DNA from 4 places in the Paenibacillus sp. FSL L8-0333 genome. Region 3 is predicted to be linked to each of the others. Evidence: predicted binding sites of a transcription regulator. Region 3 holds the regulator's gene; each other region holds the start of a gene.
What was found. The regulator Rex, encoded in region 3, represses fermentation and respiration genes when NADH is low (regulators of the CRP and FNR family bind a similar motif). The targets are predictions, from matches to a motif close to TTGTGAAATATTTCACAA.

Region 1 (3,222 bases), 2.5 Mb from region 3:
TTGGTATGCAGGCTGAAGCAGCAAGTAGTATGGGGACGCTGGGCATGGTCATTGCCGGTTTAGTGATGTACAATCGCATGACAAATCGCCGACGTAAATAAGCTGGCCGGATAGATTATAAACGTCTGGTTATTATGTTATAGTAAAGGTTGAAATAAAACTTGTATCGACCTGAAAAGGAGTACTTCATGACACAGTTTGTCTACAAACAAATTATTGATGACTTAAAAATGAAAATTTTTGCTGGGCAGTTTCCCGATATGAAATTACCGGATGAACGAACACTTAGTGAAACTTATCAAGTGAGTCGTAGTTCTATTAAAAGTGCTCTGACTAAAATGGCAAATGCCGGCATTATTTTTAAAAAGCGTGGCTCAGGGACATTTATAAATCCTTTATACATAAAAAATGAATCTATTTTTAACTACGAAGGTTCTAATTTAGGTGTCACCGACAATTTTCAAATGAATGGGAAGAAGCCAAAGATTAAAGTTTTGAAATTCGAGGTCATTCCACCAACGGAAGAACTGCAACGGGATCTGTTTTTAGGACCACATGATTTTGTATACAAAATCGTTCGCTTGCGTCTTTTTGATGATGAACCCTTTATGATTGAAACGGGTTATATCCCAATCAAAATCGTGCAGAACTTAAATCAGACTATTATTGAAGGATCTATCTTTAATTATTTGGAGGATTCACGGAACCTGGCGGTAACCAAATCCTTTTTATCGATATCCGCAGAACCCTCTGAGGCTACGGATCAAGAGCTGCTGCATTTGCAGGCGAATGAGCCAGTAAGCATTATGGAAGGGATTTTCTTTTTAGATAATGGCACACCCTTTGAATTCTCCCATATGCGTTTCCACTATAAATACTTAAAATTTAATACCTTTGTGTCCGTTCATTAAAAGTAAGACTGGGGAATTTTTCTCGGTCTTATTTTTTTTATTTTGCGCAAAATAGATGAAGGAAAAGCAGCAAATATCTCCCGCAAACTTCAGCCCATATTTTTACATATATATTAATATTGACGTATTTTTACAGACAATTGACACCGTTTTTCATACTATGTTCATATTTTCACAAAATTGGACCGTATCATTTGTTGAAAAGGTTGAATTAATTTTTGGCGGCGGTATGATGTACTTGTGGAAGAAATTACGGCAATGTAGACACAGAAAAAATTTTGGGGAGTGGAAGAAATGGTATTATCCATGGATGTTGATTACTCATCAAAAACTTATTTAGAGAAACTTGATGCATACTGGCGCGCAACTAACTACATCTCTGTAGGTCAACTGTATTTGAAAGATAATCCGTTGTTAAGAGAACCGCTGAAAGAAGCAGACGTAAAGATTAAGCCAATTGGACACTGGGGAACTATTCCCGGCCAGAACTTTATTTATGCCCATTTGAATCGGGTCATTACTAAATATGATTTGAATATGTTCTATATCGAGGGTCCTGGTCATGGCGGTCAGGTCATGGTTTCGAACTCCTATCTCGATGGTAGCTATACTGAAATTTATCCGGAAATTACACAAGATATCCCAGGTCTGAAGAAATTGTTCAAACAATTCTCTTTCCCAGGTGGAGTTGCTTCCCATGCTGCCCCTGAAACACCTGGATCGATCCACGAAGGTGGCGAATTAGGTTATTCTCTATCCCACGGTGTAGGTGCAATTCTGGATAATCCAGATTTAATCTCCGCTGTTGTTATTGGCGATGGAGAGGCTGAAACTGGCCCATTAGCGGCTTCATGGTTCTCCAACCGGTTCATCAATCCAGTTACTGATGGTGCAGTTCTGCCGATCCTGCACTTAAATGGTTTCAAAATCAGTAACCCAACGATTCTGTCTCGTCAATCCAAAGAAGAAATTACTGCATACTTTAAAGGTATGGGTTGGGAACCGTTCTTCGTTGAAGGCGAAAATCCTGATCTAATGCATCCAGAAATGGCTAAGGTGCTTGATACCATCGTAGAAAGAATTGAAGCGATTCAAAAGAATGCACGTGACAACAATGACCTTACGCGTCCGGTTTGGCCAATGTTGGTCTTCCGTTCTCCTAAGGGCTGGACGGGTCCAAAGCAATGGGATGGTGTTCCGAATGAGAACTCGTTCCGTGCCCATCAGGTGCCGATTCCAGTGGATCAAAAGAATATGAAACATGCTCCAGCGTTATTGGAGTGGATGAACAGCTATAGACCAGAAGAATTATTTGATGACAATGGTCGTCTGAACGCTGAACTTGCTGAGATTCTGCCAACTGGCGACAGACGTATGGGAATGAACCCAGTTACTAATGCTGGCAACCAGATTAAAGATCTAAACTTACCCAATTTCCGTAAGTTCGCACTTGATAATTCCAAACCAGGTGAAGTAATAGCACAAGACATGGCCGTTCTGGGTAAATACATGAAAGATGTTATCTCTCTGAACGAAGAGAACTGCAATTTCAGAATTTTCGGACCGGATGAAACAATGTCCAACCGTCTGGGACCTGTCTTTGAAGTGACGAAACGTCAATGGTTGGATCAAGTGATTGAGCCGAATGATGAATTCCTAGCTTCTTATGGCCGTGTTATCGATTCCCAATTGTCTGAACATCAGGCAGAAGGTTTGCTTGAAGGTTACGTATTGACAGGTCGCCATGGTTTCTTTGCAAGCTATGAAGCTTTCTTGCGTGTCGTGGATTCGATGATTACTCAGCATTTCAAATGGCTGCGTAAAGCAACAGATCAAAGCTGGCGTGCGGATATTCCATCATTGAATGTGGTAGCAACTTCAACTGTATTCCAACAAGACCACAATGGTTACACTCACCAAGATCCAGGTTTGCTAGGTCACTTGGCTGATAAAAAACCAGAATTTATCCGTGAGTATTTGCCGGCTGATGCGAACTCCTTGCTGGCTGTCTTTGACACCGTCTTAAATGACCGTCAAAAAATTAACTTGATCGTTTCTTCCAAACATCCTCGTCCACAATGGTTCAGTGCGGATGAAGCACAAGAGCTGGTGGATAAAGGACTGAAGATTATTGACTGGGCAAGCACCGATCAAGGTGGAGAGCCTGATGTTGTCTTTGCTTCTGCAGGTACAGAACCAACTATCGAAAGCTTGGCTGCAATCTCTATCCTGCATGAAAAACTGCCGAACCTTAAGATTAGATATATCAACGTGGTAGACTTGTTGAAACTGAGAAGTCAAAAATTAGATC
Region 2 (3,222 bases), 280 kb from region 3:
TGCTTTTGCCAGGTTGGCACGAGCGCCGAAGAACTGCATTTGTTTACCGATGCGCATTGGAGATACGCAGCAAGCAATCGCATAATCTTCACCCCAGTATGGACGCATTACATCGTCATTTTCATACTGAATTGCACTAGTTTCGATGGAAACCTTAGCACAATATTTTTTGAAGGCTTCAGGCAATTTTTCGGACCACAGTACAGTTAAGTTTGGTTCCGGAGCTGGACCCAAGTTGTACAGGGTGTTCAGGAAACGGAAGCTGTTCTTGGTAACACGAGTTGTTCCGTCTTCAGCCATACCACCGATGGATTCAGTTACCCATGTTGGGTCGCCGGAGAACAGATCATTATAGTCAGGTGTACGCAAGAATTTCACGATACGCAGTTTCATTACGAAATGATCGACGATTTCTTGAACTTGTTCTTCAGTCAAAGTACCTTCAGCAATATCGCGCTCTGCATAAATGTCCAGGAAAGAGGACACACGGCCCAGGGACATCGCCGCACCATTTTGTTCTTTAACTGCTGCCAGATATCCGAAGTATACCCATTGAGTAGCTTCTTTGAAGTTGGTCGCTGGTCTGGAAATATCCATACCATGAGCGGCTGCCATTTCTTTCAATTCGCCAAGTGCACGAATTTGCTCGGACAGCTCTTCACGCAAACGAATAATATCTTCAGTCATGGAATCAACTTCAAGCTCAGTTTGTTGTTGTTTTTTGTCTTTAATGAGGAAATCAATACCGTACAGAGCAATGCGGCGGTAGTCGCCGATGATGCGTCCGCGGCCGTAAGCATCAGGAAGACCTGTAATTACGCCGGATTTACGCACAGCTCTCATGTCTGGTGTATATGCATCAAATACGCCTTGGTTATGCGTTTTGCGAATGTTCGTAAACATGTCAACGATGTTTTGTGGAAGCTCGAAGCCGTAAGCCTTCGTAGCATCAACCATCATCTTGATCCCGCCAAATGGCTGGATGGAACGTTTGAAAGGAGCGTCAGTCTGTACGCCTACAATTTGTTCCTTGTCTTTGTCAATGTAGCCTGGAGCATGTGAAGTGATTGTGGAGACAGTATCTAGGGAAACATCCCATACGCCGCCTCTTTCTCTTTCTTCCTTGCTCAATTGGGAAATAATCTTCCATAGTTCAGTTGTGTTACTAGTAGGTCCTACGAGGAATTCTTCGTTTCCTTCATAAGGCTTAATGTTACTTGCGATAAAGTTGTTAACGTCAACTTTTCTGGACCATTTACCTTTTGTAAAACTTCTCCAACCGGATTTCACTTCTTGTACATCTTTTTCAATCACCGACATGCTAAATCCCTCCATCTATATTTATAATATTTGTAGAGATCGCGGGCTTGAAGGTTGATCCCGTGTCTCGTGATCCCAAGAAAGATATGGTTGTTCGAAAATTCACAATCATTGTTCCATGTATGGGACCGTTGTTTATATAAACATTTTAGTTTATTTTCTATAAATAGACTGTGACAAATATCACCTTTCCGGTGATATTTGTCACTTATATCTAATCCACAACCATCCTATTATCTACTTAACCAAATATTAATTATCAAATCTTCCGTAGAAAGCATTACGGTACACATCTGCAAGTTCAGATACCAGTGGCAGCTTAGGATTGGCAGTTGTACATTGATCTTCAAATGCACGGTCAGCCAAGTAATCTACACGGGATTCAAAATCCTTAGGATCAAAGCCCAGTTGTTGGAAGGATTCTTCGATACCCAGTTTTTTGTTCATATCGCGAATAGCATTGATCAGGCTAGTTACACCTTCTTCAGTTGTGCGAGCTGGCAATCCCAGAATACGGGCGATTTCTGCATAACGCTCGTCAGCTACGAAGTGTGAATATTTAGGGAACGAAGCGAACTTCGTAGGTTTCTTAGCATTGTAACGAATAACGTGTGGCATAAGGATCGCATTAGTACGACCGTGAGCAGTGTGATATTGACCGCCCCATTTATGCGCCAAGCTGTGGTTAATACCCAGGAAAGCATTAGCAAAGGCCATACCAGCAAGTGTTGATGCGTTATGCATTTTCTCACGGGCAACTCTGTCGCCTTCAAGCGCCGATTTTTCAAGGTATTGGAATACCAATTGGATTGCTTTAATTGCCAGACCATCAGTGTAGTCACTCGCCATAACTGATACATAAGCTTCGATGGCATGTGTCAATACGTCCATACCTGTATCAGCTACAGCAGTTTTTGGCAAGCTATATACGAACTCTGGATCAATGATAGCTACGTCTGGAGTTAGCTCGTAGTCAGCCAAAGGATATTTAGTGTGTTGTTCAGTTGTTTTATCGGTAATAACTGCGAAAGATGTTACTTCCGAACCCGTACCCGAAGTAGTTGGAATCGCTACAAACTTAGCTTTGTTTCCAAGTTTAGGGAATTTGTAAACCCGTTTACGGATATCCATGAATTTTTGTTTCAGACCGTTAAAGTCTGCGTCTGGATGTTCATAGAATAACCACATTCCTTTTGCAGCATCCATTGGGGAACCACCACCAAGTGCGATGATGCAGTCCGGTTGGAATCTGTTCATCATTGCTGTACCTTTTTCAACTGTAGTTGTCGATGGATCTGGTTCAACTTCCGAGAACACTTCGATCGCTACAGGAGTTTGGCGTTGACGCAGGTAATGTTCAACTCTCTCAACATATCCGAGCTTAACCATCATTGGGTCAGTGATAATTGCGACACGTGTGATATCAGGCATTTTGGTCAGGTACTGAGTAGCGCCTTTTTCGAAATAGATCTTGTCAGGTACTTTAAACCATTGCATATTCACGGTACGACGATTCACCCTTTTCACGTTGATCAAATTAATTGCTGTAACGTTTTGCGACACGGAGTTACGACCATAAGATCCGCAGCCCAGCGTCAACGAAGGGATGTTAGTGTTATAGATATCGCCGATCGCACCATGAGTGGAAGGCGAGTTAACGAGAATACGTCCTGTTTGCAGACGGTTGGAGAACTTCATGATTACTTCTTCGTTGTTGGAGTGGATAGCCGAACTATGGCCCATACCACCAAATTCAACAACTTGTGCTGCGCGTTCGATACCTTGATCTGCGTTTTTAACTTTGTAGCAAGCAAGCACAGGACTCAATTTTTCAGCGGACAATGGATATTTAGTGCCTACACCTTCAAGTTCTGCTACCAGAATCTTAGTGCCGGCAGGAAC
Region 3 (3,222 bases):
ACCGATTCCTGTCTGGGCCGTTCCTGCCCGTGGTTCCGCAAATGCTATTATCATAGGGCCAAGCATGAAGCTGGGATTGCTGACGTGGTTATTACGAACCATTCCAAGCTATTCGCAGATGTTAAAGCTGGGCACCAGCTGCTTCCGGCTTACGAGCATCTTGTAATTGATGAAGCACATCATTTAGAAGATGTGGCTGGTAAACATCTTGGCATGCATATGAAGCATTTCACTGTGGCACACACGTTATCGCGACTGTATAAAGATAGCCGAAACGGACAGCTTCCTGCTCTGCGCCAGATCTTACAGTCGTCAGGCAGTGAAGAGGCTTCAGAATGGAGCGGAGTCATCGATCGGATCTACCCGGATCTGCTTACTGTCAAAGAAACCTGGGATGCACTCAGCGACAAGCTGTTCAGCCTTTTGCCGGAACGCAGTGATGCAGCAGCAGGGGAAGCGGGACAACTGGTTATGCGTTTGCTTCCCGCCCGTAAGCCGAAGGATTGGGATGAATTAGTTGCGCTTGAGAACACTATGAATCTGACGTTAAGCGACATCATCCGTAAGGGTGATAAAATGCTTAATGAGATGCGTGACCAGGAAAGCCAATCCTCAGCAGACAGTCTTGTTACTGATATTAGCGGTTTATTTAAGGATTTGGCTTCCATACGTGAGCAAGTAAGATTCTTTATGGGGCTGAATGACGATAATGTAGTATATTGGCTGGAGGCAAATGGAAATTACCGCAGCAAATCACTGCAGATGTATGCCGTCCCTGTGGATGTTAGCAGCCAGCTTAAAGAGTTGTTCTTCGATAAGAAAAAGAGCATCGTGCTTACCTCGGCGACGCTGTCTGTAGATAAATCTTTTCAGTTTATGATTGATAATCTCGGACTTAACGAAGCTGCGGAAGAGGGACGTCTAATGACCTCACTCCTTCCATCTCCCTTTAAGTATCGCGAGCAGGCGCTGCTAGTTATACCGCGTGATTTTCCTAGTGTGAAGGGCAGTGTGGGCGATGCTCGATTTGTCGATACACTCGTACAGTCGTTAGCAGAAGCTGCCAAAACAACACGTGGGCGGATGCTGGTTCTGTTTACTTCTTATAAAATGCTGCGTCAGGTATATGATCCGCTTAAAGAGGCTTTGGCCTCACAAGAGATTACGGTGCTTGGTCAAGGCGTGGAAGGTGGCAGCCGGAGCAAGCTGATCCGCCGCTTTCAGGACAGTGCAGCATCCGTTCTGCTGGGGACGAGCAGCTTCTGGGAAGGTGTAGATATTCCAGGTGAAGCACTGACTTGCCTGGCCATCGTGAGACTTCCGTTTCAACCGCCGAATCACCCGTTGGCGGAAGCGAAGTCGGAGTTATTGCAGGCCCAGAAGAAGAATCCGTTCATGAAATTATCTGTTCCTCAAGCGGTTATTCGTTTTAAGCAGGGATTCGGAAGACTGGTTCGCACGGCGCAGGATCGCGGAATAGTTATTGTTTATGATACAAGGGTTATTGAATCTCATTACGGGAAGTATTTCCTTTATTCATTGCCTGGTCCCAAAATGGAGCATATGCTGACTGATCAAATGGTCCCCCGCATAGCGGAATGGCTAGAGGATGGCGGCGCTTCTTAAAATGCTCGTCTTCAGTTTAGCTCCTCCTTATCCTTAAGGGCGGTAAGTTACAGTACCGCCCTTAATAAGGAGAGGTATACGTTTGAATATGGATTTTCACAAGAACATTACTATTTTTAGGAGGAAAAATATGAAATCGGATAAAATATCAGAAGCCGTTGTTCGCAGACTACCTGTGTATTTGCGTTTTTTGAATGATCTCCAGAATCGCGAAATATTAACAGTTTCCTCTCAGGAACTTGGACAAAAGCTTGATCTTAATCCCGCACAGATTCGTAAGGATTTAGCGTATTTTGGTGACTTCGGCAGAAAAGGTATCGGCTATGATGTAACGTATCTTATTGAGAAAATCCGTCATATTCTGAAGCTGGATCAACAGCTTAATGTAGCTTTAGTAGGGGCAGGTAATCTCGGACATGCCTTGTCTAATTACAATGCATATCTTAAAGATACAATGAAAATCACCGCTATATTTGATTCGTACGCTCCTAAGGTTGGACGTAAGATCAACTCCCTTACTGTGCAACCAATGGATGAACTAGGCAGCACGATTCGTGAGCAAGGTATTCGCATTGCCATTATTACCGTACCTGATTCAGAAGCTCAAAATGTAGCAGATATTCTCATTTCTTCTGGGATTGAAGCGATTTTGAACTTTGCCCCTGTGATTCTGAAGACACCACCGAATATCCGGGTGCATGCAGCTGATTTTACAACTGATCTGCAAAGTCTTGCTTATTACTTGCGGGATGGAAAGGAAGAAAGCGAACATGAACAGCAATAAAACGATAATTAAGGACGGGTATTTTCTGACTCCGGGAACGGATGAGCCGGTTCTGAGTGGATATATGACTATTGAAGATGATTTAATCACTTACATAGGAAAAGAAGAGCCTCAGATGGAAGCTGGAGTGCAAGTGGTTGATGGCAGTCGTCTGCTGTTCATGCCTGGACTTGTAAACACACATGGTCATGCGGCGATGTCTTTGCTGCGTGGATATGGAGATGATTTAGCGCTACAAGTGTGGCTTCAGGAGAAAATGTGGCCGATGGAGGAAAAGTTCACCGGTGATGATGTATATTGGGGAACCTCCTTATCTGTATTGGAAATGCTGAAGGGTGGAACTACGACCTTCCTCGATATGTATGATCACATGGACCGAGTAGCTGAGGTAGCTGAGTTATCAGGTATCCGTTCCGTATTGATGCGTGGTGTGATCGGGTTATGTCCAGAGGATGTACAGAATCACAAGCTTGCGGAAGCGATTTCTTTTGCCCGTAACTGGCATGGAAAGGCTGACGGTAGAATTACTACTATGATCTCACCGCACGCCCCTTATACTTGCCCTCCGGACTTCCTGGTTAAGTTCGTGCAGGCAGCGCATGATCTGGATTTACCGATGCATACGCATATGTCCGAAACGAAACGTGAAGTGGAACAAAATGTGGCGGATTACGGGTTTCGTCCTGTAGCTCACTTAGAGAAGCTTGGAATGTTCACACGTCCCTCGATAGTTGCACATGGTGTTCATTTAAATGATGAAGAGATTGAGATCTTGGCTCGCCATAATGTGGGTGTCTCTCATAATCCGGGCA
Region 4 (3,222 bases), 2.3 Mb from region 3:
TTCAAGCAGGTTATGATAACGCTCCATGAACCGCTCTCCATTAATATTGCGCAAGACTGCTCCTTCCCCACGCACAGCTTCGGAGATTAAAAATCTAGGAGCTCCTGGGTAACTAAGTGCTGTAGGATGAAATTGAATAAATTCCATATCTCGTATATGAGCACCAGCGCGATAGGCGATCGCTACACCATCTCCTGTAGCTACCTCAGGGTTGGTAGTGTATCGATATAATTGTCCTGCTCCACCAGAGCACAAAATGGTCGCATCCCCTTGCAGGAACAACCGTCCACCACCGGGCCGCTGCAATAATGCGCCTACACATTCGCCACCTTCAGTGATGAGATCGATAACATAATGATCATCCCAGACCTCAATATTCTCATGTTCCGCTACCTGTTCCGCCAATGCACGAACAATCTCATAACCAGTAGCATCCCCATTTGCATGCAAAATACGGCGGTGGCTGTGCGCTCCTTCCTGAGTCAAAGCCAGTACCCCATCTTCCTTATCAAACAGGGTTCCTAAGCGAATTAACTCATGAACGCCTTCCGGCCCTTCATTAACAAGTGCATCGACAGCTGTTGAGGAGCAAAGACCTGCACCGGCCATTAAGGTATCCTGCCGGTGGTATGCAGGGGAATCATCCTCAGCTATAACAGCTGCGATCCCCCCCTGTGCATAGCGAGTATTACTTTCCATTACTGATTTCTTTGTGATCATTATGACACGCCGATCTTCACTGGCTTTAATAGCCGTGAATAATCCGGCAATCCCTGAACCAATAACAATACAATCTGTCTTTACCGTAGGAATATCCCGAAGATCAAAATCAACCAAATATTGTGGAATCATGACCGCTTTTCACCTGTTTCAACGAAAGAGTAGCGCATGCTACCGGACTTGTAGCATGCGCTCTAGGGATGTTCTGGCTTTGTCGGCGACAGCAGGCGGTACATAGATTTGTGGCTTCATCGTCTCCAGGCATTTCACCAGTTTTTTTAGATTATTAACTTTCATATTAGGACAAACAAGAAATTTGGTAGCAAAATGGAATTCTTTATCTGGACTATCCTTACGAAGCTGATATCCGGTACCATCTTCCGTTCCAACGATAAATTGCTTACGATCCGATTTCCGGCAATACTCCAGAATTGATGTAGTGCTGCCTACATAGTCACCCATGGCCACTACTTCAGGACGACACTCTGGATGAACTACAAATTCCGCATCTGGATATTTTGCTCTCATCTCTACTACATCTTTGACGGTCAACATGTCGTGAGTGTTGCAATAACCTTCCCAGATAATCAGCTTCTTGCCCGTCTGATCTTGTACATATTGACCAAGATTCTTATCTGGGACCCAAATAATCTCTTCGGCGTCAAGGGATTCGATTACTTTCACAGCATTAGCAGAGGTACAACAAATATCGGTTTCTGCTTTAATCTCGGCGGACGAGTTGATATAAGTGACTACTTTAGCATTTGGATGTTGAGCTTTTAGCTTACGTAAACCGTCTACATTGACCATATCTGCCATTGGACAGCCTGCACGTTCATCAGGAATTAGGACGGTTTTGTTCGGGGCTAAAATTTTTGCACTTTCCCCCATGAAATGAACACCGCAGAATACAATAACTTCCGCATCTGTCTCTGCAGCCTTCTGAGCGAGTAAAAAAGAGTCGCCCCGGAAATCGGCAACCTCCTGAATTTCATCACGCTGATAATAATGAGCTAAAATGATTGCGTTTCGTTCCTTTTTAAGCTGTTCAAGACGTATACGAAGTTCTCGATTCTGTTCCTGCTTGCGCTCAAGCGCCAGAGCTTCCACCGATTGTTCTCCCCCTTAAATCCTCGCGGCTTTTCGCCGACATGATGTTATCAAATGGCATGCGCCATCATGGTGAAAAAATGAACATGCTGATATAAATAGTAAGTAATATTAATCACTAATGTACACAACGTTCCAGCCCCTGTCAATGTAACTGGACAGGCTTTAAGGCATAGAATCCCTTAAAAATTAAAATAAAAAATCCGGAGAACAGTTACGTTCTCCGGATAAATTTACATCATATGAATGGTGGACCCAATTAGGTAAGGCTAGTGCCCCCACCTTTGTTGTCATCATCGGAACCGTCATTACCCTCAGAATCAGGGTTATTCGGGATATCCTTTGATAAGTCAGGAAGTGTGGACTGTTCGTCCTCAGGCTTGCCTTGAATGCGAACTCGCACATCACCGATATTGTCGATGACAGGCTCGCCAACTTCATGGGCAACACCTTCGCCACCCTCTGGTTTACCATCCTCGGAAAGGAATCCTTGTTCAATCAGTTGTGTGATCTGATCAAGCTCAAGTGTTTCTTTCTCAAGTAATGTATTGGCAATCAAGTGCATTTCTTTGGAGTGTTTGATCAACAGATCTTTACAACGTTCGTAACTCGAAGTAATAAAGTTCTGCATTTCCTGATCAATCTCATAAGCAATGGAGTCACTGTAATTCTGTTCATGCCCAATATCACGACCTAAGAATACTTGACCTTGAGAAGATCCGAACTGCATAGGTCCAAGCTTATCGCTCATACCGTACTCCATAATCATGGCACGCACGATGCGCGTAGCCTGTTGGAAGTCACTGTATGCACCCGTACCGATCTCACCAATAAACAATTCTTCGGCAACACGTCCACCAAGTAATCCAGTAACCTTATCTAAAAGCTCCTGCTTGGTAACGATCATCCGATCTTCCTTCGGAAGCATAATAACGTATCCGCCTGCACGTCCGCGTGGGATAATAGTAACTTTATGCACCATATCGGCGTGCTCAAGGAAGTAACCAGCAATAGTATGGCCTGCTTCATGATAAGCTACAATACGTTTCTCGCGGTCACTGATCACACGGCTGCGTTTCTCAGTTCCTACGATAACACGGTCAATAGCTTCATCCACTTCAATCATGGAAATATCTTTACGGTTACGGCGTGCAGCTAGCAAAGCTGCCTCATTCAGCAGATTCTCCAAATCAGCACCTGTGAATCCGGTTGTGCGTTTAGCAACAACATCCAGTCTTACATCTTTCGTAAGCGGTTTGTTACGAGCGTGCACCTTAAGTACAGCTTCACGGCCTTTCACATCAGGACGGTCAACCGTAATTTGACGGTCAAAACGTCCTGGACGAAGCAATGCCGGATCAAGTATATCAGCGCGGTTAGTCGCCGCTACAA

Region 1: the regulator Rex is predicted to act here: its motif matches at 1,072-1,089, upstream of NYE72_RS01100 (phosphoketolase family protein).
Region 2: the regulator Rex is predicted to act here: its motif matches at 1,411-1,428, upstream of pflB (formate C-acetyltransferase).
Region 4: the regulator Rex is predicted to act here: its motif matches at 1,901-1,918, upstream of nadA (quinolinate synthase NadA).

The regions. Positions count from the first base shown of each region.
Region 1 is NZ_CP150186.1:226,057-229,278, forward strand. Features, by position in the region: gene NYE72_RS01090 (hypothetical protein) at 1-101, shown strand, start outside; gene NYE72_RS01095 (GntR family transcriptional regulator) at 189-911, shown strand; gene NYE72_RS01100 (phosphoketolase family protein) at 1,206-3,222, shown strand, end outside.
Region 2 is NZ_CP150186.1:4,888,507-4,891,728, forward strand. Features, by position in the region: gene pflB (formate C-acetyltransferase) at 1-1,320, opposite strand, end outside; gene adhE (bifunctional acetaldehyde-CoA/alcohol dehydrogenase) at 1,573-3,222, opposite strand, start outside.
Region 3 is NZ_CP150186.1:4,610,156-4,613,377, reverse strand. Features, by position in the region: gene dinG (ATP-dependent DNA helicase DinG) at 1-1,626, shown strand, start outside; gene NYE72_RS20620 (redox-sensing transcriptional repressor Rex) at 1,757-2,410, shown strand; gene NYE72_RS20615 (amidohydrolase) at 2,397-3,222, shown strand, end outside.
Region 4 is NZ_CP150186.1:73,548-76,769, reverse strand. Features, by position in the region: gene nadB (L-aspartate oxidase) at 1-852, opposite strand, end outside; gene nadA (quinolinate synthase NadA) at 892-1,830, opposite strand; gene ftsH (ATP-dependent zinc metalloprotease FtsH) at 2,090-3,222, opposite strand, start outside.